Linked DNA regions of Methylotuvimicrobium sp. KM2. The protein of the gene in region 1 interacts with the protein of each later gene in a pairwise test. Links are inferred from orthologs where the notes say so. Each region holds a gene or a part of one and is shown on either strand. Other genes may lie near its edges.

Evidence for each region.
Region 2: the proteins of WJM45_RS18385 (region 1) and def interact in binary tests that used the Escherichia coli proteins (3 or more experiments, as listed by UniProt). The link is inferred for Methylotuvimicrobium sp. KM2 from one-to-one orthologs.

Annotation. Positions count from the first base shown.
Region 1 is NZ_CP150634.1:4,361,569-4,371,694, reverse strand. The notes cover bases 1,436-4,305. They hold WJM45_RS18385 (aspartate-semialdehyde dehydrogenase), read left to right. Parts: upstream 1,436-2,294; coding sequence 2,295-3,317; downstream 3,318-4,305. Other genes in these bases: WJM45_RS18380 (FimV/HubP family polar landmark protein), read left to right, coding at 3,388-4,305; WJM45_RS18390 (low affinity iron permease family protein), read left to right, coding at 1,436-1,561. Also shown: leuD (3-isopropylmalate dehydratase small subunit), read left to right, coding at 1-236; WJM45_RS18395 (hypothetical protein), read right to left, coding at 432-617; more of WJM45_RS18390, read left to right, coding at 1,070-1,435; more of WJM45_RS18380, read left to right, coding at 4,306-5,940; WJM45_RS18375 (VOC family protein), read right to left, coding at 5,967-6,350; WJM45_RS18370 (response regulator), read right to left, coding at 6,739-7,806; WJM45_RS18365 (FAD/NAD(P)-binding oxidoreductase), read left to right, coding at 8,477-9,751; WJM45_RS18360 (DUF2892 domain-containing protein), read left to right, coding at 9,766-9,966.
Region 2 is NZ_CP150634.1:4,195,375-4,212,873, reverse strand. What follows is about bases 7,854-10,760. They hold def (peptide deformylase), read right to left. Parts: upstream 9,610-10,760; coding sequence 9,097-9,609; downstream 7,854-9,096. Other genes in these bases: WJM45_RS17750 (LysM peptidoglycan-binding domain-containing protein), read left to right, coding at 9,717-10,760; fmt (methionyl-tRNA formyltransferase), read right to left, coding at 8,177-9,100; rsmB (16S rRNA (cytosine(967)-C(5))-methyltransferase RsmB), read right to left, coding at 7,854-8,170. In the rest of the region: ribose-5-phosphate isomerase RpiA, read right to left, coding at 1-25; ilvA (threonine ammonia-lyase, biosynthetic), read left to right, coding at 107-1,636; rpsI (30S ribosomal protein S9), read right to left, coding at 1,842-2,234; rplM (50S ribosomal protein L13), read right to left, coding at 2,246-2,674; WJM45_RS17780 (sigma-54 dependent transcriptional regulator), read right to left, coding at 2,805-4,166; WJM45_RS17775 (ATP-binding protein), read right to left, coding at 4,187-6,331; WJM45_RS17770 (DUF4390 domain-containing protein), read right to left, coding at 6,313-6,903; more of rsmB, read right to left, coding at 6,881-7,853; more of WJM45_RS17750, read left to right, coding at 10,761-10,772; DNA-processing protein DprA, read left to right, coding at 10,817-11,869; WJM45_RS17740 (DUF494 domain-containing protein), read left to right, coding at 12,018-12,485; topA (type I DNA topoisomerase), read left to right, coding at 12,504-14,819; WJM45_RS17730 (zinc ribbon domain-containing protein YjdM), read left to right, coding at 15,101-15,445; WJM45_RS17725 (efflux RND transporter periplasmic adaptor subunit), read left to right, coding at 16,954-17,499. UniProt on the Escherichia coli protein: Removes the formyl group from the N-terminal Met of newly synthesized proteins. Requires at least a dipeptide for an efficient rate of reaction. N-terminal L-methionine is a prerequisite for activity but the enzyme has broad specificity at other positions.

The DNA.
Region 1 (10,126 bases):
GCATTGTCGATGAATTATTCAACGAATTGACCGAAGGTTATCGGCTGATAGTTGACCTGGATTCGCAAAAGATCGTTACGCCTTCCGGTCGGGAAATTGTCTTTGACGTCGATGCCAATCGAAAATTCAGGTTGTTGAACGGGCTTGACGATATCGCCTTGACCTTGCAGCATGCCGATCAAATTCGTGCATACGAGACGGAACGTGCGAAGCGAGCGCCTTGGTTGTTTGCATAGAATAGTAAATTAATGGCTCCCATCGGAGCGAAAAACGTCTACTTTTCAATTTGGCGTGGGTGTCGGCATTAGGCAGATGTGTGTTCCTGTAGAATCGGCATTCACTCCTGCAACTAACGAGCATGCGAGCATGATAAAGTTTTCAGCATTCCTGAAAATGGAAGTGCCGGGGGGTAAAGAGGCATTGGCGCCAACTTAAGTAACGTTCATGAAGGCCCGGCAATCGTCAGACAAATGAAAGTGCAAACTGTGGTGGATGCGGTCACTCGCCCGATAGGACGCCGTGAATACGTCCATGTAGGCTCGGCGGCGGCTATCCCTGCCGCCGACGCCTGTCGGTCGAGCAACCGCACCCTCCTCGGAACCGGTGTTGTTTTTCATAAAGCGGCAAATGCACCATAGAATGAGCGCTAAGTTGGCGCTTATGGGGTAAAGAGGGTGCGGTTATTCGACAGACAGGACGCCGTTAACCCGCACCTAAATTATCCAAGACAATTAACCATGGCCAATGGGTTATGGAATCTAGGTGCTGGGTAAATACGTCCATGGCTCTATGTCAGCATCCATGCGGGAAATGCTTTTCTAGGCGCCCCGGTGTCTTCTTAGGCACTGCCGAAGTTTGAAGTGCGAAAGGCATAGCTACCGTCAAGTCCCAAGGATGGGCTTCCCGCTCCTGAATCCAGCATCCTTTCTTGTAAGATTGGATTTCGCTAAGTTAGGGGTTGGACTTCTCGCCTGACTCACCCCGCACTCTTTAACAAAAGAGAGCGGTTTTTTCGGTAAGGACGGAGTAAATGCTCTGTTCCCTCAGCGCAAACAAAGAGGCTAAAGTCATGAATGAAATAGTAAGTTTTCGAGATGCTTTTTTGAAACTCACCGGTCGTCTTACCGATCAATTTCACAATAACGCAGCTTGGAATGCTCGGTTCGACCGGTTCGCACGCACCTGGTCCCAAATGGCCGGTAAACCAATCGCATTCAATGCGGCATTATTGGTCATTTTGACCTGGGTGATTACCGGGCCTTTATTCGGTTTTAGCGATACTTGGCAGCTTATCATTAATACTGCGACGACTATCGTAACGTTTTTAATGGTATTCTTGATTCAGAACAGCCAAAATCGCGACACCGATGCGTTGCAAGTAAAATTGGACGAATTGATCCGCGCCGTTGAAGGAGCTAACAACGAGCTGTTGGATTTGGAAGAAATCGGCGACGAAGAATTGAAGTTACTCCGAAAGCAATATTTAGCATTGGCTCGTCTTTCAAGAAAGAACGCGGGAAAACAAAATCGCGAAGGAAATGTTGATCAAGAGTTAAGTTGAATGCGGGGCGCCGCATTTTGACTCTGCAATTTCCAGCTTGAGTGTTAATGGTTTGATGAACTCATTGATGGGGGGCTTGACGGTAGCTCTTATGCCATATAAGGCATGCAGACATGCTCGTCAAGCATACTCCGCATTCTTGTTGGTTTTGATTTGCAAAAAGTATGTGAAGGCTATGTCTAGTGTATAATGCCGGGTTATTTTGACCGCATATATCCAAAATTATTCGGTTATCGATAGTCACGAAACGATTCAAAATCCATAAACCGGGAGGTAGTAGTGTTAATGCCGGTGGTTTCAGTAAGATTTTCTTTGTCGTAAACGGCATTGTCCGTATTGCGAATAGGTATGAAATCGATGGTCATCCGTATGTTTTCTTAGTCTTCGTTGAGCTAAATAGTCCCCGTTTATCATGATAATAGCGACATTCAGCGCTGTTTCCCTGCGTTTATAAGCCCGAAAAAATTCTTAACCCAGCGATAACAAGTGTAGTGCCATAAAATTAATTATTGCATATTATTCAATAACCTATTGACGCGCAATGTTAAGGCTGGGTTAAGTCTATCGCATGATTTATGGCAGCATTCTGAATAGCGAAAGCTATGACGTTGATATCGCCTTTTTCGTATGAAGGGCCGGGACGGGCGTTGCCGATTTTTTTAATGCGATGAATATTAGCATCCCGAAGGCAAGTGATGCTGTGGTTTCTGTTTAAATGAAAAGGTAATTAAATATGACTAAATTATATAATGTTGCCGTGGTCGGTGCCACCGGTGCTGTTGGTGAAGCGATGATCTCGATCCTAGAAGAGCGAAATTTTCCGGTTGGTGAGGTTTATGCGTTGGCCAGTAGCCGTTCGGTTGGAAAACGCATTCCGTTTAAGGGTGGCTCGTTGAAGGTAGAGGATCTAGCTGAGTTCGACTTTTCCAAAGCACAAATCGGCTTGTTCTCGCCTGGCGCTTCGGTTTCCGCCGAATATGCGCCGAAAGCCGCGGCAGCCGGGTGCATCGTGATCGATAATACCTCCCAATTTCGTTATGACGAAAATATCCCGTTGGTCGTGCCCGAAGTTAATCCCGAGAAGATCGCCGACTATAAAAACCGAGGCATCATTGCCAATCCGAATTGTTCGACGATTCAGATGTTAGTTGCGTTGAAACCGATTTATGATGCGGTCGGTATCAGTCGAATCAATGTTTGCACTTATCAGGCGGTTTCCGGGACGGGTAAAGAAGCGATCGAGGAGCTCAGTCTGCAAACCGCGCATTTATTGAACGGAAAACCGATTGAACCGAGCGTTTATCCAAAGCAAATCGCTTTCAATGTGTTGCCGCAAATCGATGTATTTATGGAAAATGGATATACCAAGGAAGAAATGAAAATGGTTTGGGAGACGCGGAAAATTATCGGTGACGAATCGATTCAAGTTAATCCTACCGCTGTGCGTGTGCCTGTTTTTTTCGGTCACTCCGAAGCGGTGCATATTGAAACGCGTCACAAAATAGATAGTAAATCGGTGCGCGCGCTACTCGAAAAGGCGCCTGGAGTGACAGTTCTAGACGAACATCGGGACGGAGGTTATCCGACGGCGGTGACAGAGTCCTCCGGGCACGATAGTGTTTTTGTCGGGCGTATTCGCGAAGATATCTCGCATCCGCTGGGAATCGACTTATGGGTTGTTGGTGATAACGTCAGAAAAGGCGCCGCTTTAAACAGTGTGCAAATTGCAGAAGAATTGGTAAAAAATTACATCTAGTCTAAGCTTAATCTCATATTTGACTGTTCCGGGTAATAGATTGTGGTATATGTGTATGAAGGAGAGCAATGTGCGCAAACTGACTAAATCCATAGCGCTTTTATCGTTGATGACCCCGACTAGTGTTCTTCCGTTGGGAATTGGCGATATCACATTGCACTCGGCCCTTAATCAAAGCCTTGATGCAGAGATTGCGTTGATGCTTTCGCCCGACGAAAATTCGTCCGACATTACCGTGAAACTCGCGCCTCCCGATAAATTCGATGAGGCGGGATTACCTTGGAGCTATTTTCTTTCCAAGATTAAATTCAACCTGGTTTCCGTGTCCGATAAGCGCGCGGTTATTAAACTCAGTTCTACTGAGGCGCTCAAGGAGCCTTTTTTAGATTTTTTGATTGAGGTGAACTGGCCGAAAGGGACGCTTTATCGCGAGTTCACCGTTTTGGTCGACCCGCCCGCAACTTATCAACAGCCTGTATTGCCGGTTCCTAGCGATTACGGTGTGACGCCTGCCGAGCAAGAATATGCACGAGTCGTTGAGCGTCCGGTAGCACCTGCTCCGCGTCGTGAAGAGGAACGCGCGCCTGCATCGGGCGTGTACGGACCGGTTGGCAGAAATGAAACGCTTTCGTCAATTGCCTCAAAAGTTAGGCCGTCAAACGATGTCTCGGTTGAACAGACCATGATAGCGCTCTTCGAGAATAATCCGAGCGCATTTTATAAAGACAATATCAATGCATTAATGGCTGGAGCGAGGCTCAAGGTTCCGGAAAGAGAGGTCATACTGAAGCTTTCTCACCGGCAAGCATTGGCAGAGTATGGTCGGCAAAATCAAGTGTGGCGAGGTCAGGTTGCGGTAGTAACGGAGGCACCGGTTGACGAGGAAGTTATCGACTCGCAATTGAGACTCGTTGCCCCTGCTCAAGAAGATGTTGAAGAGGCCGAACGCGTTGTCAGCGGTGAAAGGGATGATAGCTTGTTGCAACCGGTCGATCCTGACAAAGCCGACCGGGATGAGCCAAGCAGAGATGATGCGGAATTGCGCGCGCGATTGGAGAAGTTGGAGGAACAATTAGCGGTGATGCAGCAAATGCTGGCTATAAAAGACGAACAGCTAGCCGCTTTGCAGCATAAAGAACCATCCGAAAAAGTTGAGATGCCGGCACGCCCAGTTGTTACGCCACCGGTAAAGGAAACCGTTCCTCCGCCCCGTCCGGCGGCAAAACCGCCGCAAGCTGTGGCACAAGAGCCTGTAAGTGAACTCCTGGATTCCTTTTATTACGCGATAATAGCACTGGTCGGCGCCGGTTTGTTAGGTGGTTTAGGCTGGTTGTGGTTAAGGAAGCGCAAAACGGAAAAAGAAACCGATACGGATAGTATGTTCGCGGCATCATCGCAGATTAGTCTTCCCAGCTCTGATGAGGAGTTGAATTTATTGGCCGCGGAAGACGAGTCCGCCTATGATGTGGGGACCGTTGGTGAAAGCTCGTTCCTAAGCGAATTTACTCCGAGCGATTTTGACGCTTTCGATAGCGACCAGCATGAAGTCGATCCGATTTCCGAGGCTGATGTTTATTTGGCATACGGTCGTTATCAACAAGCCGAAGGACTGATTCGACAAGCGATTGCCGAACATCCAGAGAATGACGATTACAAATTGAAACTCTTAGAGATTTTTTACGCGAACGAAAACAAGGAGGGTTTCGAAAGTTATGCTAATGAACTGAAGCAAGCCGGAAAAAACGAAAATATCGATTTTTGGGCAAAAGTTGCTGAGATGGCCAGTGAAATTAATCCGGGATCGGCCTTGTTCACTGACGATATTGATACGGAAGACGATGTCGAGGACGAGTCGGCGATTAATAAAGATTCCCAGGAAGCCGATTCCGCTCATTCGGCTGATATAACTGAGGACAATCGTTTCGATTTCGATTTGCCTGAGTTCGATGAGCTTGAGTCTGAAACGGAAGAATCGCCTTTAAAAGAGGAAGAAGAGGAAGCTGAAAAGTCGGATAACAGCCTCGATTTCGACTTGGAGAGTTTTGATTTTTCGGTGCCTGGGTCAGGGGATCGCACATCTGAGGCTTCAAAACAGCAATCATCGGAGGAGCAGAATGGGCAATACGATAATCAGATCGAATTTGACTTGAGTTCGGGAGCAGAAGCACTGACAGAGGAAAAAACGGACGCCTCGAGCTCTGAGGAATTTGAATCGTTCGATTTTGAGACCTTCGATGACGATACGGAGAAAAAGACCGATGTTGCTGATTCTTCTTCGATGGATGAATTCAACGTATCTTTCGACGAAAATGAAACTAGGGCCGAAGGCGCATCCGGTGTGACCGAAGCGGAAAAGGATGATATCGGTTTCGATTTTAATTTCGACTTCGACTTGGATTCGACACCTAAGAAAGGGAGTGATGATAGTTTTCCTGACGATCTTGACTTAGGGGTTTCCGATCTGACCGATATGGATGAATTCGAAACCAAAATCGATCTTGCTAGAGCATATATCGATATGGGAGATAGTGATGCCGCTAAGGATATCGCACAGGAAGTATTGGATAAAGGAAGTTCGGAGCAAAAAAAGATCGCACAATCGATTCTCGATGAATTGAAATAAAAAAAGGCCCGTTATCGGGCCTTTTTTTATTCGGTTTTCGGGCGTTCGATAATTTCAATGGCATTACCGTCAAAATCCCGGCAAAACAATGCTTGGCGTCCGGAAATGCTCAATGTATACCGAAAGCCGTTGTTATCGAGGGCTTCCTTGACGGGAGATAGGCTCGAACATGTTAGTGCGACATGGCGATCTCTTCCTCCATGGACTGGCCGACCAGAAGTTGGGTCGGGATTTTCCAGTTCCAATAAATGAATTTGTTGTTCGCCAAGTTGAAGCCAAGCGCCCGGAAATGGAAGGTTCGGGCGTTCTGTTTGTTGAAGTCCTAATATATCCCGGTAAAAATGCAAGGACTTTTCTGTATCGGAGACGATAAGGCTAACATGGTGGATGGCAAGGTTAAATTCGGACATAGTTTTCTTGTATTAGTTGGTGTCGAAACGATTATACTTCGCTCAACTGAATTGTTGGAGTCTACATATCTATCGTAGGTGAATATTCGTCACTAGGGGAGGAGTCTCAAAAGGCGCTGTGAATCCAACGCCTAAATTATCCGAGATAGTTAACCACAGTCAATGGGCTATGGAATTTAAATGCTGAGTTCAGGGCGTCGTCCTGTCAAGCGAGTTACCAAGCCCGCCACAAAACTCATGGCTCCAGGAAGTTTTTTTCACAAAATCCTAACGCTAGGTGAGGGGTCGAGCGCTCCGGAGCCCCCTTGGCCACAGCTGAAATTTGAAGCGCGAAAGGTATAAACTGCCGAAATCAGGTTTATAAACGTTAAAGACGCGCCCTTATTTTTCAGGCGCTATTTTTATCTGACAATTCCTCGATAAGTTCGGTTTTTTTTGTAATGAATTGTTGAATCAAAGCTCGTAATTTATCGAAATGCCGGTCTGTTTCGAGGAAGTCTTTCGAAATCAAATTTTGCTCTAATGTTAAGGCCTGTTGACGGATATCCGTTAAACCGCAGAAACTGACCGAACCGTGCAGCTTATGGGTGATCGATAAGGCTTGTTGCCATTGCCGATGGCGTAGTGCTTTTTGAATTGAGTCAAGTTGTTGAGGAAGCTCCTCGTATAGTTTGTTTAGGATGCTTAATGCCAAGTCTCGGTCGTAAGCGGTTTTAGCCAGGAGTTGCTGCGCATAACCGGCCTGCTTTGGAGAGTCGCTTAAAGCCTCACGAGGTTCGGTGGGGCGCCAGAGGGTGACGATTTCCTCTAGTTGCTCGGATAAAATCGGTTTAATAAGACATTCGTCGAAGCCAAGGGCAATGATGTCTTTGCGTTGGTTTGGTAAAGCATGCGCCGTTACGGCGATAATGGGAGTATCCCTATTCGGATTTTCGGTATGTCGTAGGGTTTCAATTAATTCAAAGCCGTTATAGCCCGGCATTTGCAGATCTAAAAAAACCAGGTTAAATCGTTTGCTCTTCAGATAATTCAAAGCTTCGATTCCATCTTCTGTCGCGGTAATTTGATCGCAATGATCTTGTAATTGATTGACGAGCAGTAAGCGGTTAATGGAATTGTCGTCGGCGATTAAAATTGAAAATTTACGGGGGGATAGGGACAGTTTCGTTTGATCGACGGGGCTCGTCATATCCAATAGATGGTTACGAGTGGGGGTTGGGCCGGAGGCTTCGTTATCGTTGGATGTGCTTTCCTTAAGACGCCGGTAAGCCGCTAGGGCGACTAATCCAGAAGCTAAGACCGAGACAAAGCCGATGAGGGCGCTGATCTTGATCCGTTTAACCAATGGTGTGATCGAGATTGCTTGGGCCGGTTCAATGAATGCTTGTTGCGCCTGACTGTCCCGCGTCGCTTGATATTCTGCTAACAGCACGCCGGTTTGTGCGAGGTTACTCATAAGCGTCGGTAAAAGCGCTATGATGAGGAGGTGTTTTAGTAAGAAGGATTTTTTCACTGCGGGAAGGACAAGAGTAAAAATAAATTTGCGTATTTTAGTAAATGCTAATATTCTTTGGGTAACGCCGGTTCCAAACATTTATGTTTTTATTGTTGTATGTTTGCGTTTGAATGGTGACGATCCTAACCCGGTCTTAAGCAATGTAGTGTCGTAATATTTGTTGTTTTTGTGTTCCAATATTTTATGAACGACAAATGTTAAAGTAGGGTTAAGTTTCATTCCAAGCCGGTGTATCTTTGAATCGACACAATGAGGTGCCGACATTTTCAGTGACATGCGGTTATTGAAAATGTATTGATTGGGAATTTGTTTTCCAAGTCCAAAAACGGAAACGTCAACGTTTTCTGAATTAAACCAAATCGATCGAAATGTATAACTTTGCAAGGTCATGTTTTCGGCTTTTATGACAATGTTATTTTGTTCGCGAGCAAGGTGCCAAAACAGGCGATAAGCTATGCAACTGTTTTCTCAATGGTTCCGCCCCTTGCCTACATCCATGTAGGTAACGCAGCTACCGGAAAAAGATCGCGTCAGCTTACCAGCAAATGTGGCCGTGCGAAGTCTTCAACAAGAATAATAGTGCATTTTGATTCATCACGAGGAGAAATTTATGGCTAGAATTGTAATATTAGGTGCCGGTATCGGTGGTGTTCCGATGGCCTATGAAATGAAAGAGTTAGTTAAGAATAATCACACAGTCACCGTGATATCCGATTCTCCGACGTTCCATTTCGTACCTTCGAATCCTTGGGTGCCGCCGAAATGGCGTAAACCGGAAGATCTGAAAATCGAATTAGCTCCGATTATGCAGAAAAAAGGGATCGAATTCATTCAAAAAGCGGCCGTGAAGGTCGATCCCCCCAGCAATCAAATTCATTTAAACGACGGTACTGCGGTCGATTACGATTATTTAGTGATTGCAACCGGCCCTCGTCTTGCCTTCGATGAGGTGCCGGGGCTAGGTCCGGAAGGTTATACGACTTCGGTCTGTCATGTCGATCATGCAGCCGTGGCTGCTCAGGATTGGGATAGATTTATGGAAGACCCAGGCCCGATCATCGTCGGCGCTGTGCAGGGCGCATCCTGTTTCGGTCCCGCTTATGAATATTTGATGATCCTAGAGACTGAGCTGCGTAAACGCAAAATACGCGACAAGGTGCCGATGACTTTCGTTACATCGGAACCCTACATCGGACATTTAGGCTTAGGTGGTGTCGGTGACACCAAAAGTATGTTAGAAAGCGTTTTGAGAGATAGAACGATCAAATGGGTGACTAACGCGAAAGTTGATCGTATCGAACAAGGCATGATGTATGTGACAGAAGTCGATGACGATGGCAACGAGACGAAAAAGCATGAGTTGCCGTTCAAGCATTCCATGATGTTACCTGCGTTTACCGGGGTTGACGCGGTGCGTAATTGCGGCGTCGAAGGCTTGATGAATCCGCGGGGCTTTGTCGTCGTCGATGAATATCAGCGCAATCCGACTTTTAAAAATATTTACTCGGTCGGTGTTTGTGTGGCGATTCCACCGGTTGAAAAAACACCGGTCGCCACAGGTACTCCTAAAACCGGTTACATGATCGAGTCTATGGTAACCGCGACCGCGCATAACATCCGTGATGAATTGGCCGGAAAAGAGCCCTCGGACAAGCCGAGTCTGAGTGCATTGTGTCTGGCCGATTTGGGCGATACCGGAGTTGCATTTTTGGCGGTGCCGCAAATACCGCCGAGAAATACGACCTGGTCGAAAAAAGGGAAATGGGTGCATCTGTCCAAAATCATATTCGAGAAATATTTCATGCGTAAAGTCAGGAAAGGAATTAGCGAGCCGTTTTATGAAAGAATGATGCTGAAGTTTATGGGGGTTGTGCGTCTTAAATAAGGAGGAGACGAATCATGAGTATCGATCGTTTAGTGATGGCGTTTGCCGGCACTTTTATTTTGTTGAGCTTGCTTTTGGCGCATTTTCATTCATCGAACTGGTTATGGTTTACCGCATTCGTCGGTGCGAATTTATTGCAAGCGTCGTTTACCGGTTTTTGCCCGTTGGCGATGATATTGAAAAAATTCGGCGTGAAACCGGGACGTGCGTTTTAAAAACAAGGATTCAACATGGCCAGGGAAGGCGCTGTATTTCCTTTTATACACACGCTCGTTTTTGCCGGTTTGTCAATGAATGACAAGTCAGACGAAGCTCTTTCAATGTTAGATGTTCAATATAAGTGATTGATATATTAATTCGAAAGGCTTTTGTGTA
Region 2 (17,499 bases), 170 kb from region 1 along the record:
TTTGTTTAAGTTCGTCTTGTGTCATAGTTTTTATTTTCAGGTTAGTGGTTATTGTTAATGTGTGATAATAACGCATCTAATTCGAGAGCTCATCCGTTTTTTAAGTATGTTAAGCCCGTATATCGAAAAAATATTAAGAGCCCGTGTCTACGAGGTCGCGGAAGAAACGCCGTTGGATTATGCGCCGAACTTGTCTAAGCGCCTCAGAAACGATGTTTATTTGAAGCGTGAGGATTTGCAGCCGGTCTTTTCGTTTAAATTACGCGGCGCGTACAACAAGATTGCGACGTTAAGCGAGCAAGCTAAGGCTAATGGCGTGATCGCGGCATCGGCCGGCAATCATGCGCAAGGCGTGGCTCTTTCGGCTCAGATGCTTGGTATCGATGCGTTGATAGTGATGCCGCAAACGACGCCCGAAATTAAAATTAACTCGGTGCGAGCACGAGGTGCTCGGATCGTTTTGTTCGGCGATTCCTATGACGAGGCTTATGGGCGGGCAAGAGAAATCGCCACCGAGAAAAATATGGCCTTCATTCATCCGTATGATGATATCGAGGTTATTGCCGGGCAGGGTACGATCGGAATGGAGATTTTACGGCAGAAAAACGGTGCGCTCGATGCGGTGTTCGTACCGGTCGGCGGCGGCGGTTTGTTTGCCGGCATTGCGGCCTATATCAAATTCGTACGCCCCGAGGTCAAGTTGATCGGTGTCGAGCCTGACGATGCCGATTGTCTGAACCAGGCTTTGAAGGCGAACAAGCGGGTTGTGCTTAAACAAGTCGGTCTGTTTATCGATGGAGTCGCGGTCAAGCAGGTCGGCGAGGAACCGTTTAGAATCTTGCGGCATACGGTCGATGAGGTCGTCACGGTCAATACCGATGAAATTTGTGCGGCGATCAAGGATATTTTCGACGATACCCGTTCGGTTGCCGAGCCTGCCGGCGCATTGGCCTTGGCCGGTTTGAAAAAATATGCCGAAACCCGAAAAATCGCCGATCAAACGCTGATCGCGATCGAAAGCGGCGCGAACATCAATTTTGATCGCTTGCGCTATGTCGCCGAACGGGCTCAGGTCGGCGAGCATCGGGAGATTTTGTTGGCTGTCGAAATCCCCGAAATGCCTGGCAGTTTTTTGCGTTTTTGTAAAATGCTCGGCAGTCGTAATGTCACAGAATTTAATTACCGTTATTTTGATACAAAGAAAGCTAATGTATTCGTCGGTCTTTCGACGAGCGGCGATGATTTCGATAAAACGGATTTAATTAGATGTCTCGAAGCTGAAGGTTTTTTTGTCGTCGACATGACTGCGAACGATTTGGCTAAGGAGCATATTCGCTATATGGTCGGCGGTCATGCGCCGCGGGCGCTGAATGAGGTGGTCTACAGTCTGCAGTTTCCCGAACGTCCCGGCGCCTTGCTGAAGTTTTTGACGGCCTTGGGCGGGCGCTGGAATATCAGTTTGTTTCATTACCGCAATCATGGTGCGGCTTTCGGGCGGGTGTTGATCGGGTTGCAAATGCCGAATACCGAGCGCTACGCGTTTGAGGCGTGCCTGGATCGTTTAGGGTTCGAGTATGCGGAACAAACCGCTAATCCTGCTTACGATTTGTTTGCCGGCGGCGGGGAGCAGAAATAGTGAAAGGGGAAAGGGGAAAATAGGACTTGACAAGCGCATGAAGTGTCGCATCATTTCACTATTCACTATTCACTATTCACTATTCACTATTCACTATTCACTATTCACTATTCACCGCGCATGGTCCCGGCGTCTCGATGTCGGACATAAAAAAGGCCGTATTCGATGAATACAGCCTTTATTGGTTCGATAATCGGGTGAGCGATTAACGTTTGGAGTATTGAGGACGTTTTCTGGCTTTATGCAAGCCAACTTTTTTACGTTCTACTACGCGTGCGTCGCGAGTGACGTATCCTGCTTTTCTAAGGGAAGGGCGCAGCGCTTCGTCGTATTCCATCAATGCCCGGGCAAGTCCGTGACGTATTGCACCGGCTTGACCGGAAGGTCCGCCGCCTTTGACGATGACATTGACATCGAATTTGTCGGTCATATCAACGCATTCTAGCGGTTGCCGAGAAATCATTTGGTCGGTTTTCCGTCCGAAATATTGCTCGATGCTTTGACTGTTGATAGTGATTTTACCGGTTCCGGAGGTTGCGTAAACGCGCGCTATAGCGCTTTTACGACGGCCTGTTCCATAATACTGAGCTGCTGCCATGATCTACCCGCTTAAATTTCTAAAACTTTCGGCTGTTGAGCCTGATGATCGTGTTCAGGACCCGCATAAACTTTCAATTTCTTGAACATTGCGCGGCCCAATGGATTTTTTGGTAACATGCCTTGCACGGCTGTATTGATAATACGGTCCGGGAAGGTTTGTCTGAGTTTGCCTAAGTTAACGGCTTTCATATTACCGATATAGCCTGTGTGGCGGTAATACATCTTGTCTTTTTCTTTATTGCCGGTCACTGCGATTTTTTCAGCGTTAACGACAATGATATAGTCGCCGGTATCGACGTGAGGTGTGTATTCGGGTTTGTGTTTTCCGCGCAGACGGCGTGCAATTTCAGTGGCAAGGCGACCTAGCGTCTTCCCTTCTGCATCAACTACGTACCAATCGCGCTTAACTTCTGCTGGCTTTGCACTAAAAGTTTTCATCGTTACTGTTTATTCTGTTAGGACCCAATAAAAGACTGGGAATGTTACTAGATGCGCTAGATTTTTTCAAGTTTATTTATCGTTTCTGAAGGTTATCCTATGCGCAGCCTTGCTCTAGGCTTTTATTTTTCTATAACTTAATATTCAATGCGTGTAATTTACGGTATAAATGCGTCCGTTCCATGCCAATGATCGAGGCGAGTTTGGCGACACTGCCGCCGGATTTTTCGAAATGGTATTCGAGATAAGCTTTTTCGAAGTGTTCTCGTGCCTCTTTCAACGGTAAGTTATAAAACTCCGGCACCGACGAGTTGCTGCTGGTTTGTTCGACTACAGCGCCCAATGCGCCCTTGACTTCTTCGAGTTCCATATCGTCGCCGACGCCGAGTATCATCAAGCGTTGAACCAGGTTTTTCAGTTCGCGCACATTGCCGGGCCAACTGTAATTCCTTAAATAATTTTGGGCCGCCATCGAAAATTTTCGAAACGGCAGCTTTTCCTGATTCATGAAATGATCGACATAGAACCCGAGCAGAGCCGGTACGTCCTCGCTGTGTTCGCGTAGCGGCGGAATTTCCATCGTGACTTCGTTGAGCAAATAATACAAATCCCGTCGAAACCTGCCTGCCTTGACTTCTTCTTCGAGCGAGACTCGGGTCGAGGTGACGATCCTGACGTCGACGCTGACCGATTGGATGCCTCCGCTACGCAAAAAGGATCGAGATTCCAATGCGCTGAGTAGTCTTAATTGCGATTCCTTGTCCATGCCGGCGATTTCCGAAAGGAACAAGGTTCCGCCGTGAGCCTGTTCCAGCAACCCCGGCATCACTTTTCCGTTTTCTTCCTTGCCGAAAAATTCGATTACCGAGTTTTCAGGGGAAAGACTACCGACCGCGACGTCGACAAACGGCCAGTCCCGTCGTACGCTATTGTTATGTAGATAACGCGCATAGAGTTCTTTACCGACACCGGCATCGCCGACGAACAGCACGCGGGTATCGTGTTGCGCGAGACGCTTCAGTTGTTCTTTAATTCGGGCAATCGTTGCGCTTTTCCCGACCGGTTCGAAATCCAATGTTTGGTATGCCTTCGGAACAGGCAGTTCGGTTTGCAATTGACGCGATTCAAGTGCCCGCTCGACGATCAACAATAATTTGGCCAGAGACAACGGTTTTTCCAGGTAGTCGTAAGCGCCTAGTCGCGTGGCTTCAACGGCGGATTCGACTGAGCCGTGACCGGACATCATCACTACCGGCGAGGCAAAACCGCCTTCGGCGATCCATTCCTTAAGGAGCGTTATCCCGTCTGTGTCGGGCATCCAGATATCCAGTAAGATCAAATCCGGGTTTTTTTCGTTCTTTAATCGCCTAGCTTGGCCTGCGTTTTCAGCGGTGCTGACTTCGTAGCCTTCGTCTTCCAGGATTTCATGAACCAGTCGACGAATATCCGGTTCGTCGTCGACCACTAAGATGTGTGCTGCTTTTGCATTCATAATTTAAGTAAGTAATAGCGTTATACGGCTGGGAGTTGGATCACGAAGCCCGCCCCGGCTTTATAACCTGTATCGATCCAAATGGCTCCGCCGTGTTCCTCGATAATTTTTTTGACGATGGCGAGTCCTAAGCCGGTACCTTTTGCCTTGGTTGTCACATAAGGTTCGAATATTTTATCCAAATGTTCTTCTTTAATGCCCGGGCCGTCATCATGAACAGCCATTTCGACGAACCGGGCATTATTTTTAAATCGGTTAGACACTGTGATTTTTACGTTGCCGTTTTTTTCAGTGGCTTCTAAGGCGTTTTTTATCAGGTTGTGCAGAACCTGTCGAATACTGATTCGGTCAGCGTTGATCATCATAATCTCTTCTTCGACCGAAGTTGTGAATTTCTCGCCGCCCTGTGAGGCGTAAAGGGCTAGAACTTCCTGTATTAGCGACGGCAGGTTGATGTGCTCGGTTTGCTTTTTAGAGACTCTGGCATACTCGGAGAAATCATCCACCATTTCTTTCATCGCTTCGACTTGCTGGACGATGGTTTCGGTGGAGCGCTGTAATATCGCAAGCGATTTTGGTTGCAATTCATTGGCGAGCTTGTGTTGCAGGCGTTCGGCCGATAGTTGTATTGGCGTTAGCGGATTTTTGATTTCGTGAGCCAGGCGCCGGGCGACTTCACCCCACGCGGCATTTTTTTGCGCTTGTATTAGGTCGGTGACATCGTCGAACACGACGACAGCTCCTATGCTACGGCCTTCGGGCGAGTAGAGCGGGGTTCCTCTGCATAACAGTTCTTGCAGGCCGTTGGGACCCAGGAAGGCGATGCGTTGCTCCCAAATATCCTCGGCATTTTCAAGCAAATGTTGAATTTTTCGCAAAGGATCGGCTAAATCCGAGTGCTCTGTTGACAAGTCCAACAAAGTTTGCCCGTAAAATCCGCTGACTTGTAGATGAAAGATACGGTAGGCGGCCTGGTTGGCCGTGCGGATTCTAAAATCCTGGTCAAAACTTATCACGCCGGCCGTCAGGTTGGCTAGAATCGTTTCCAGATAAGCGCGTTGATTCTCCACTTCGATGCCGGCCAGACGGGTTTCATCGCGGGCCTTGGCGATACGTTGGGCCATGTCGTTGAACGATATAACCAGAAACCCCAAGTCGTCCTGGGTTAGTACCGGAAGCTGTTGGTTGTAATGGCCCGCCGCGATAGCTTGCGTGCCTTTGACCAACTCCTTGACCGGCGCGACGATGTTTCTGATGCTGATAAATGCAACCCAGATCGCCGCTAATAGGCTCATTAACAATACCAGCGATAAAGCAAGCGAAAAACTTAGTTTCAACGAATCCCGTAGAAAATTCATTTCCTGGTAACGCACGAACGCGAATTCGACCGAATCGGCTAGGTCCATGATTCTAAGCGGAACCGGGTACAATGCTTGAAGATACTGAATGTCTTGAGTGCTGACAGTGACGATGACATGTACACGCAGTTGCTCTTCCTTGGTTGAGTCGATCGCGACATAGTGGTCGTTGCGACGCACGTCCAGCCAGGCATGTTCGTCGGGAAGATGCGGGAGAATATCGCCGGGGTTGATGCTGCTCGATGCGATGATGCGGCCTTGCCTGGAAAACAAGGTCATTTCTGCTGCACCTGCTTGGGCGCGTATTTTTTCCAGGTCGTCCATGCGTTGCGTTTCGGACTTGGTTTCGTACAGTTGGTCGACGAGTTGCTGAGTCTGCCGTAAATGCCAGCGCATCCGTTGGTCAAGAGAGGCTTGGCTGAGTTCGAGCGAGTCTTCCATCGCTCGGTCGATTTCGACATTGAACCAACTATCGATACCCTGATGCAAAAACTGCATCGAAAAGAAAAAAACGATGCCGGCGGGCGCCAGCGCCAAAAGCACGAACAGCGAGACCATGCGAATCGTTAGCTTGGATCCAGCCTCGCGTTTTTTGAGCTGTTGGGTAAGCGAGGCGATGTTGACCCCGATCAACCCCAGCAATACGATCGAGCCCAGTGCATTGATAACCAGCAACGATGAATACATCTCGTTGAGTTGCGAGGATTCTTGGGTTGCCGAACTCATTAATTGCAAAGACAGCAAAACCAGTCCGAATAGCACCGCAATTAACGGGGCAAGGGGAAATCTCATCTTTGCACGGGCCATTGCAACCAATCGCTTGATAAATACCACTGCGGGTTGATGTATGCGGCGGGGCGTAATGGCAAAGGTAGCGCTTCGCGGTCGAAACGAGTCTTGACGCCGACATGATAGCTCTCGTCCTCGGCGATATCGCCTTCAGTAAGTACGGCAATATTACGGATCTTCGACATACCGGCTAATGCCGTGGAAAGCGACGCATAACTCGTGCTGTCCGAGGAGCTGATATTAGTGACTCGATAATTGTTCAACAAGGCGTGATATTGGATGCGGTAACGAATTTTGAAGTCAACCAGGGTTTTGTTCCAAAGCCAAGCGCGTTCGCGAACGACTTTAATCAACACGTCCCAGTATAAAGGAATGCCTTTTTGCAGTGCTTCGCGAGCGGTTTGAGTCAATTCATAGTGGATATCTGCGGATAAGTAATAATGGCCGTCTCTCAATGCGAAGTCGATGCTTCGGATTTCAATCTTCGATTCGTCCGCGTGAAGAAAAGCCGGTCGAGCCAGTAGGCTGGCGAGTAGCGCGATCCATAAGCCTATCGATAGTAGACGGTTAGTGCTTTCGAATACGCGCATAATAAAATCCGTCCATTGCCTGGCTACCGGTCAGTATTTGCCGGCCATGGGGTCTTGCCGTTCCCCAATTGCCATCAATAGACCATTCCGTGGCATCTTGATGATGATTTAAAAACCTTTGGATTTGCAGTTCATTTTCTTCCTTCAAAATCGAACACGTCGCATAAACTAGTATGCCGCCCGGAGCTAACAAAGGCCATATGGCTTCGAGGATTTTTTTCTGAAGTTGTTTTAGTGGCCCTATGTCGCCGGGTTTGCGCAGTAATTTTATGTCCGGATGTCGGCGGATTACCCCAAGTGCCGAGCACGGCGCATCGAGTAGGATTCGGTCGTACGGAACGCCGTCCCACCAGTCGTTCGGTTGCGAAGCGTCCGCGACAATGCATTCGGCATCGAGCCTTAAGCGCCGCAAAGTATCGCGGACTTTTTGCATGCGATTGGCATCGATGTCGATTGCCGTTAGCCCCGATAAATTTGCTTGCATTTCAAGAATATGTGCCGATTTGCCACCGGGGGCCGCACAGACATCAAGTACTCGTTGGTTCGGTTTCAGGTCTAGTAATCCGGCCGAAAATTGGGCGGCAAGGTCTTGTACCGAAACCAATCCTTCGGAAAATCCAGGCAATTGTTCGACCGGGACCGGCCGCTCAAGGGTAAGCGAGGAAGGGCACTCGGAAGTCTCGATTGCACCGAGTTGGGCGGCGGCTAGTAGCTCTTTATACTCGGTTCGACCGATGCGTGCTGAATTGACGCGCAGAGTCATTGGTGCCTGAAGATTGTTTTCGGCCAATAAGTGCCCGGCTTGTTCCGGCCAATTTGAGCTGATCGTATCGATTAGCCACTGCGGATGATTGTTTGCGGCTACTGGGTCGTTGTCGGCCAGCGATTGTAATTCATCTCTGTGTCTTTGATAGTTTCTCATGATGGCGTTGAGCAGCGGTTTTGCCCAAGACTTTTTTCGCGGGGCGGCCGAAACCGTTTCGGAAACCGCGGCATGGGCTTTAACGCGCATGTATTCGAGCTGATAAAGACCGATAATGGCTAAGGTTTTGATTTCATCGTCTTTAATCGGTTTATTCAATAATTGTCCGAGCAGAAAGTCGAGCCTGTAAAATTCACGAATGACACCATAGCATAGCGCTTGAACGAAAGCCTTGTCATTGGCCGACTCGATCGTGCCGGTCGATTGTTCGAGGGCTGCGGTTAGCGATTGGCCTTCCTTCAATACCCGGCTCACAATCCGGGCCGAGAGATTTCTTAGGTTCACGGAAGATTAACCCAGGCTTTGCGCGGCTACATCGTGCGCATTCATGAAGGCGGAGGCGGATATACGTTTGCCGCCGGGCAGTTGGACTTCAAGCAGGCGCAGTAAACCGTTGCCGGTGGCGACCTCAAGGTATTTGCCGTTTTTAAGTAGCGTACCCGGTTTCGCATCGGTTTGATCGCTGAGCGGTTCGGCTAACCAAATGCGTAAAACTTGATCTTTATAGTGCGTTTGCGCGACCGGCCACGGATTGAAGCCTCTGATTTTTAGATCCAATTGTTCGGCAGACTCGTTCCAATCTAGATTCGCTTCGTTTTTTTCGAGTTTCGCGGCATAAGTGACTTGGCTTTCATCTTGTTTTTCCGGATGTAGCGTATTGTTTTCAATATCCGGTAATACTTTGCTCATGCCGATTGCGCCGAGTTTGGCTAATTTGTCGTGCAGATCGCCCGCCGTGTCTTTGGTTGTAATGCGATATTCCTCTTTGTGCAGCATGTCACCGGCATCCAATTTGAGCGCCATGTGCATGATCGTGACACCGGTTTTTTCGTCGCCGGCGATCAAGGCTCTTTGAATCGGCGCCGCGCCGCGCCAACGCGGTAGTAACGAAGCGTGTACGTTGATGCAGCCGAATGTCGGCAAATCCAGTACCCGTTGCGGCAGAAGCATGCCGTAGGCGACCACGATCAGCAAACCCGGTTCGAGCGCGGCTAGTTGTTGAAAGTCGTGGTCGGATTTCAGAGATTCCGGTTGTAAAACCGGAATTCCGGATTGCATTGCCAGTTCCTTGACAGGGCTGGGTTTCAATTGCCGTCCGCGCCCTGCGGGGCGGTCGGGTTGAGTATAAACAGCGCAAATTTGATGGTTTGAGTCAATCAGCATGCGTAGCGTAGGCACGGCAAATTCAGGGGTGCCGGCGAAAACGATTTTCATGAGGCTTTTTGTTCCAATCGATGAATTTTATTCAGTTTCTTTTTAATCATTTGGCGTTTCAGCGGCGAAATATAATCGACGAACAACTTGCCTTCCAGGTGATCCATTTCATGTTGCACACAGACCGCCAACAGATCCTCGGCTTCGAATTCAAATGATTCACCGTCGCGATTGAGGGCGCGGACTTTAATGTGTTCGGCGCGTTTGACTGTTTCGAAAAAACCGGGGACCGACAAACAGCCTTCTTCGGTTTCTTCGATGCCGTCCTTGGCAAGGATTTCAGGATTGATTAGACAAAGCGGAGATTTCTTCTCCTCGCTGACGTCAATTACAATGACCCGCTTGTGAACGTTGACTTGAGTCGCGGCCAAGCCGACGCCGCGAGCTTCGTACATGGTTTCGAACATATCGTCGACGAGTTTTCCGATATCGGCATCGACCGTTTCGACCGGAGCCGCCTTTTTACGCAAGCGCTCATCAGGGAACTCGAGTATAGTTAGAATGCTCAACAATTTCTCCACTATCATATTACAATTCTGGAATTTTATATGAATTCATCTAAACTTTGAATTCAGACCGCATAATATTACCGGAACTCTCGTTTCAGGAACTCTCTATGGCTTTTCGACAAATTTTTGGATTGATCGTTTCGTTAGCAGTTATCGTCCCCGGTTGGGCGCAGGAAATAGAGGTCAATCCTTCTCACCCGGACCAATACACGGTAGTTAAGGGCGATACATTGTGGGAGATTTCGGGAAGGTTTTTGCGAAAACCTCATCAATGGCCTTTAATTTGGGAAGGTAATCCGCAAATCGATAACCCGCATTTGATTTATCCGGGCGATACCATTTATTTTTCCGAAGCCGGTGGTAAGCCACGCTTAAGTTTGTCTCCGTCAGGATTTCTCGGCAATTCAGGCTCGTCAAGAGAAGTTAAGCTCTATCCTCGCATTCGTGAAATGGATCTCATTGATGCGATCGAGTTAATTCCTTCCGAAAAAATCGCCAAATATTTGGCCTCGCCGCGCGTGGTTGGGCAGGATGATTTGGAAAATTCGCCTTACGTCATCGATTTCGCAGGCGAACATCTAGTCGCGGGCCCGGGCGATCGTGTTTATGTTCGTGCGATCGAAAAGCCGGAAAGCTTGACCTATACGATTTATCGTAAAGGCGATACTTTCGTCAGTGCCGAGACCAAAGAAGTTTTGGGGTATGAAGCGAAGTTTGTTGCAAATACGACGCTACAAGAGCCCGGCGATCCCGCAACGCTGCTTGTTACGCGTTCGACCAGCGAGATTCGCATGGGCGACAGGCTAATGCCGCACCAAGAAGGCGATTTTACCCTGCATTACTTCCCTAAGTCGCCGGAATCCGAAATACAAGGTAGTATTATTAGTGTGCTGGATGGCGTTACTCAAATTGGGCGCTATAATGTCGTTGCTATCGATAAGGGAGCATCGGATGGCCTGAAAGTCGGGCATGTGCTCGATATTTACAAGAAAGGGAAATCCGTTCGAGATCCTTTTAGTAAAATAAGGAACGATACGATTCAACTACCCAATGAGTTGGCCGGAACCTTGATGATTTTCCGAACCTTCGATCGGATTAGTTATGCGTTGGTAATGGATGCGCGTCAAGCGATTCATGTCTTAGATAAAGTTCAAACCCCCTGAAAAATTTTCAAATTTCCTCCGATATCAAATACTGGCTTGCTTTATTGCGCACGCCGGGTTTCGGCTGTCGGTCGTTTCTTAAAACGCTCGACAGTCATACTCCTCAGCAATTGTTTTCCGAGTCAAGCAGTGGATTGGCCGCTCTCGGGTTAAAGGATTCGGTCGTTCAATCGATACGGAATCCCGATTGGACCAGGGTAGAGCAGGATTTGCGTTGGTTGGAGCAACCTGGACATTTGGCGGTGACTTTAGCCGACCCTTGTTATCCACCGCAGTTAAAGGAAATCGCCGATCCGCCGCCATTATTGTTTATTAGAGGAAATCCGGATATTTTGGCGCTTCCTCAAATCGCTATCGTTGGTAGTCGAAACCCTTCCCATTTAGGTGTCGACACCGCCGCCGAATTTGCTAAAGCCTTGGCAAGAGAGGGCTTTGTGATCACCAGCGGATTGGCTTTGGGTATCGATGCCGCCGGGCATAAAGGAGCCTTGCAAGCTCAAGGTTACACGATTGCCGTAGCGGGAACCGGCCTAGATCGAGTGTATCCGGCGCGTCATAGAGCACTGGCGACTGAAATTGTTAATCATGGCGCAATGATTTCAGAGTTTCCTCCCGGAACCGGGGCGAAAGCCGATCATTTTCCTAGACGAAACCGAATTATCAGCGGTTTATGTATCGGGCTACTGGTAGTGGAGGCAGCCAAGCAAAGCGGCTCTTTAATTACTGCGCGCATGGCTTTGGAGCAGAACCGCGAAGTGTTCGCGATTCCGGGTTCGATTCATAATCCCTTGGCAAGAGGATGTAACGCTTTGATTCGGGAGGGAGCTAAACTGGTGGAAACCGCCCGCGATATCCTTGAAGAATTAAATTTTTATAATCATATAGATAGGGATATTTTTACGGAATTGAGACAAACAACGCTTGACCTTGAGCAGCAAACATTATTGAATCTAATTATGTTCAGTCCCACTTCCGTTGATAGTTTAGTGGAAAATACCGGGCTACCGGTCGAAGTCATTTCGTCGATGTTGCTGGTTTTGGAGCTTCAAGGATACGTAGAATCCGTTTCAGGTGGCTGTTATACCCGAGTTAAATAAACGCAGCATGACGACTTAGTATAAGAAGTGCCGCCGTTTTTTGCCGACACAGGCTTTGAAAACGGAGGAATCGGATCGATTCCAAAAAGGAATCCCTCTCGCGGAGTGAAGGGTTCCGTATAGAAACTTTATTTAAAGAAGACCCGCTATGAAAGAAAATATTTTTGATGTAATTATGTATCTGTTTGAAAACTATATGGAAGATGAGATCGATATCCTGCCGGATAACGAGTTGATAAAAACAGAGCTGGAAGAAGCGGGATTCGATCAAGTCGAAGTGGTCAAGGCTTTTGATTGGCTCGAATCGCTTAGCCTGCAAGGACAGATTACGCCGACGGTGCCGACCGCATTTCGGATTTTTTCCAGTCAGGAACAAGAAAAACTGGATTTGGAATGCCGTAATTTTCTGATGTTCATTGAACACAGCGGCATTTTATCGCATGCCAACCGCGAAATCGTAATCGATCGCGCGATGGCCTTGGAAAATGAAGAAATTTCATTGGAAAAATTGAAATGGATCGTACTGATGGTGTTGCTCAGTCAGCCCGACGAAGAAATCGCATTCTCAAGAATGGAGGACATTGTCTATGATCTCATCCCGGCTTACTTACACTAATCGTATTTTCCTAACTGAATGAGTAATAATCTCGTTATTGTAGAATCGCCTGCAAAAGCTAAAACCATTGAAAAGTATCTAGGCAAGGACTTCCATGTTCTAGCCTCCTATGGTCATGTTCGCGACCTAGTCCCGAAAGAAGGCGCGGTCGATCCCGAACATGACTTCGCGATGAAATATGAAGTCATCGATCGGAATCAGCGCCATGTTCAAGCGATAACAAAGGCTATCAAGCAAGCTCAAGCGCTGTATCTGGCAACTGACCCGGATAGGGAAGGCGAGGCGATCTCCTGGCATTTATACGAATTGCTCAAGGATAAAAAACTGCTAAAGGATAAACCGGTTCATCGCGTCGTCTTTCATGAGATCACCAAAAAAGCCGTTACCGAGGCGATTGCAAACCCGGCCGAGCTGTCGATCGATTTAATTAATGCCCAGCAAGCTCGTCGTGCCCTGGATTACTTGGTGGGCTTTAATCTGTCGCCGCTGTTGTGGAAAAAAATCCGCAGAGGCCTTTCGGCCGGGCGCGTGCAAAGCCCCGCGTTGCGCTTGATCGTCGAGCGCGAATTGGAAATCGAAGCATTCAAAAGCCGCGAATATTGGACGATCGATGCCGAATTGAGTGCTGAAGAGCAAGCTTTCAAGGCTAAGTTGACTCATTTCGAAGGTGAAAAAGTCGAGCAATTCACGATAGACAATGAGGAGCGTGCGCTACAAGTCAAGCAAACCTTGTTCGATGCTGCCGACGGCAAACTGTTGGTCGCGAAAGTCGAAAAAAAACAGCGTAAACGTAATCCCGCGCCGCCGTTCATTACGTCGACGTTACAGCAAGAAGCCGCGCGTAAACTCGGCTTTACGACCAAGCGCACGATGATGGTTGCGCAACAGTTGTACGAAGGCATCGATATCGGAGGCGAGACGGTTGGTTTGATCACCTATATGCGTACCGATTCGGTTAATCTCGCTGCCGAAGCGATTGCCGAAATTCGCGAATTGATCGCGGAAAAATACGGGGCTAAGAATGTGCCGAAGAGTCCGCGCGATTACAAGACTAAATCGAAAAACGCCCAAGAAGCGCACGAAGCGATTCGCCCGACTTCGGCGAGACGCATTCCGGTCGAGTTGCAAAAATTTTTGAGTTCCGAACAATTCAAGCTTTATGATTTGATTTGGAAACGTACGATCTCGAGCCAAATGGTTCATGCGACGATTAATACCGTAGCGGTGGATCTGCATTGCGGTAGCGACCGTAATGTATTTCGGGCAACAGGTTCGACGATCGCCGATCCAGGCTTCATGGCCGTGTACCTGGAAGGCAAGGATGATAATGCCGAAGGTGATGACAAAGAGAATTTTTTACCGTCTCTCGAAGAAGGGCGCCCGGTTCCGCTCAACGATATCATCGCCGGTCAGCATTTTACAGAACCGCCGCCGCGCTACAGCGAGGCCAGTTTGGTTAAGGCGCTCGAAGAATTCGGTATCGGTCGGCCTTCGACCTATGCATCGATTATCTCGACATTACAAAACCGGGATTACGTTACGTTGGAAAGCAAGCGCTTTTATCCGACCGATGTGGGCCGTATCGTCAATAAATTTTTGACCGAGCATTTCAATAAATACGTCGACTATGATTTCACCGCGAACCTCGAAGATGAGCTCGACGCAGTTTCGCGAGGTGAAAAAGACTGGATTCCATTGATGCGCTCTTTCTGGGAACCTTTCAATACGCTGATTCATGAAAAAGAAGAAAGCGTACAGCGCAAGGATGTCACGCAAGAGGCGATTGATGAAAAATGTCCGGAATGCGGCAGTCCTTTGTCGATTAGGCTGGGGCGGAATGGGCGCTTTATCGGTTGCACCAATTATCCCGATTGTTCCTATACGCGCAATTTGAACGAAGACGCCAGTAAATCGTCCGAGCCTGAAGTCGTCGAAGGGCGCGTTTGTCCGAAGTGTGAGTCGCCGTTGGTAATTAAAACCGGACGTTACGGTAAATTTATCGGCTGCAGCGCTTACCCGAAATGCAAACACATCGAGCCGCTCGAAAAGCCGGTCGATACCGGCGTCGAATGCCCGCAATGCAAAAAAGGCAATTTGCTTAAGCGTAAATCCAGAAACGGCAAAATTTTTTATTCCTGTTCAGAGTATCCGAAATGCAGCTATGCAATCTGGAATGCCCCGGTTCAAGAAAATTGCCCGGAATGTAATTGGCCTATTTTGACGCTAAAAAACACCAAGCGTCGAGGTGCCGAAAAAGTGTGTCCGCAAAAGGAATGTAGCTATGCCACGCCTTATGAGGGTGATCCCGATGATGTTTTAGGGCCTAAAGGATAGTGCCGCAAAGCATTTCTCGATTACGGATTTGTGTTAATTCGTGATCGTATTTTCTAATCCTTAATCGGTCCGGGTACTTTCATTACCGAAGTGGTGAGAGTATCCGCATGATCATTAGGTATGTGGTATGTTTGACGAAAATGTTGGCAAACATACCCCTTGATCTTTTGATTATCAGCCGTTTTTTCAATCAAAAAGGCAGCCCGAAGATAAAGACGAACCTGTCGAGTTCTTTTTCAACAGACTGCCAGCCAAAATAATCAAATAAATACAATACGAAGATGAGCGAATTACCCAATTGTCCGCAGTGCAACTCTGAATACACTTATATCGATGGAAGCATGTACATTTGTCCGGAGTGCGGGTATGAATGGCCGCAAGACTCGGAGGGCGGTGGCACCGGAAACGAAGACCGGATAATCAAAGATGCCAATGGCAACGTATTGCAGGATGGCGATACGATTTCGGTGATCAAGGACCTCAAGGTAAAAGGCTCGTCCCTTGTCGTTAAAGTCGGCACAAAGGTTAAAAATATCCGGTTGGTCGAAGGCGATCACGACATCGATTGTAAAATCGACGGCATAGGCGCGATGAAATTGAAATCGGAATTTGTAAAAAAGGTTTGATCGATCTCATGAATCGAAGGTCGGCGTGCAATATTCTCGAATTCGCGTCGATGGTGACGGTTCTGGGTAAGATGATTTAGGATTTCGCGATTAATAACTTCCTGGTGTTTTGTGATTTGTCGAGGGTTCGGTGGTTCACTTGACAGGACGCCGTGAACCCAGCACCTAAATTACCCAGGATAAATATACCTTTTGCACTTCAAATGTCGGAAGCGTCAGAGGAGGCGCCTGAGTGTCAGACAAAGGCTTGTCGGCGGTATTCCTTGCCCCCGATACCAGCCAATCGAGCAACCGAACTGCCCATGAAATAGGATAGTTATTTATGACCAAATCCTTAGCGTCTACTGCAAACATGATAGCGTGAAGTATAGCTGCTTACCCACGCTAGCTATCGATAGCCCGAGTTGGAGAGGGAGTGCTGCTTTTTTTGTTAATCTCCCTGAGTGCATAACGTAAAGCTACTCCCTTTTGATTGAAAAACCGTCTAAGAATAAAAGGTATGGGATGTGTCTATCGAGGAACGCCGTAAACCCAGCACCTAAATTATCCTACTCCTTTTTGATTGAAAAACCGTCTAAGAATAAAAAGGCATGGGATATGTCTATCGAGGACCGCCGTGAACCCGTCCATGGGGGCTTGACGGCAGCGATCCCTGCTGCCGACATCCTCGCTAGCCACACCCCATACTTTCATAAAGTTAACCATTTTTTGAATATAAAGGGAGTAATCAGGTGCGGCCTGAAAAAGCTTGGAAATAAATAAAGTGTCAAATGGCCGATCTCCGGTAGAGAGCAATGTTAGGCGTTTAATTTTTCTTTGCCCCGGTTATTTGTAGATCAAAACTCGGCGCAGGGGGCGAATTTTGATCTACGATAGGTATATTTTGATTGCCTTGAATGCGAACCTTCAAGTTGCAATCAAATTTATTTATCTTTACACTAAAGTAGATTAATTCTTGGTCGTTGAAAGCAACAATCGACTCCTGGAATTATTTGTACAAACATTCAATTGACAACAATGACGAGATTGCCGTGGTTTATTCCTTTCCAGGGTAATGATCTTGATTGTATGTCTCATGTAATGACTAAAATTAATGCATCGTTTTAGTGCATTAGCGTAAACGAAACTGGGCTGATTGTTCACCCTGCCTCATGATACTCGTCTAATTCATTTTTCACATCCCACTGCTAAAAGTGAGTCTCGAATTTATATTATTGAAATTATTATTGATATTTCGATGTATCGATTAATTTTCAATCTCAATACAAAACCCAATTCCCTAATGGAAAGTTTTTTGCTTTAATTTGGCAAAAAGCTAATCAACTTTATTGTTAAACCGAAAAAAATCATTTTTCATATCCTTACAAAAAACCTTATGCCAAAGACCCAATCCGTATATCACTCTATTAGGATTGAATCGTATGAGCAATCGAAGAGCGAACACATAGTTTGAATTTATCGAACCTATTGTTGCTTCATTCCATCTGTTTCGCTATCAAGTATTAAACATGCACTTGACAAAAGTAAGTTTTTCACCGATGCGCTTCAAAAAACTATTATTTACTGCAATTTCCCTAATCGTATTATCTTGTAACTCGCCTCAAGAAGAATTGAAGGCCGATACTTATCAGATTGTTTCTCCGCTAATCCAAGACATGACCTACAGCCATGAGTATGTCGCCGAGATTCATTCGGTTAAATATGTCGAGCTGAGAAGTCGACTGAAAGGTTATTTGCAAAAAATTCATGTCGACGAAGGAGAAGAAGTTCAAAAAGATCAATTACTGTTTACATTGGATGCATCCGAGTTTGAAAAAGACCTAAAAAAAGCTATTGCCGCTCATAAAAATGCGATTGCCGATTTGAAAGCGGCAGAAGTTGAATTGAACAATGTAAAGCTGTTGGTTGAAAAGAACATTATTTCGAAAACCGAGCTCGATGTTGCCAAGGCCAAAATCGAAGCATTGAGAGCTGACGTGGAAGAGGCGTTGGCTAAAAAAGAAGAAGAAGCCCTTTACATCTCATTTACCAAAATCAGAGCCCCCTTCTCCGGT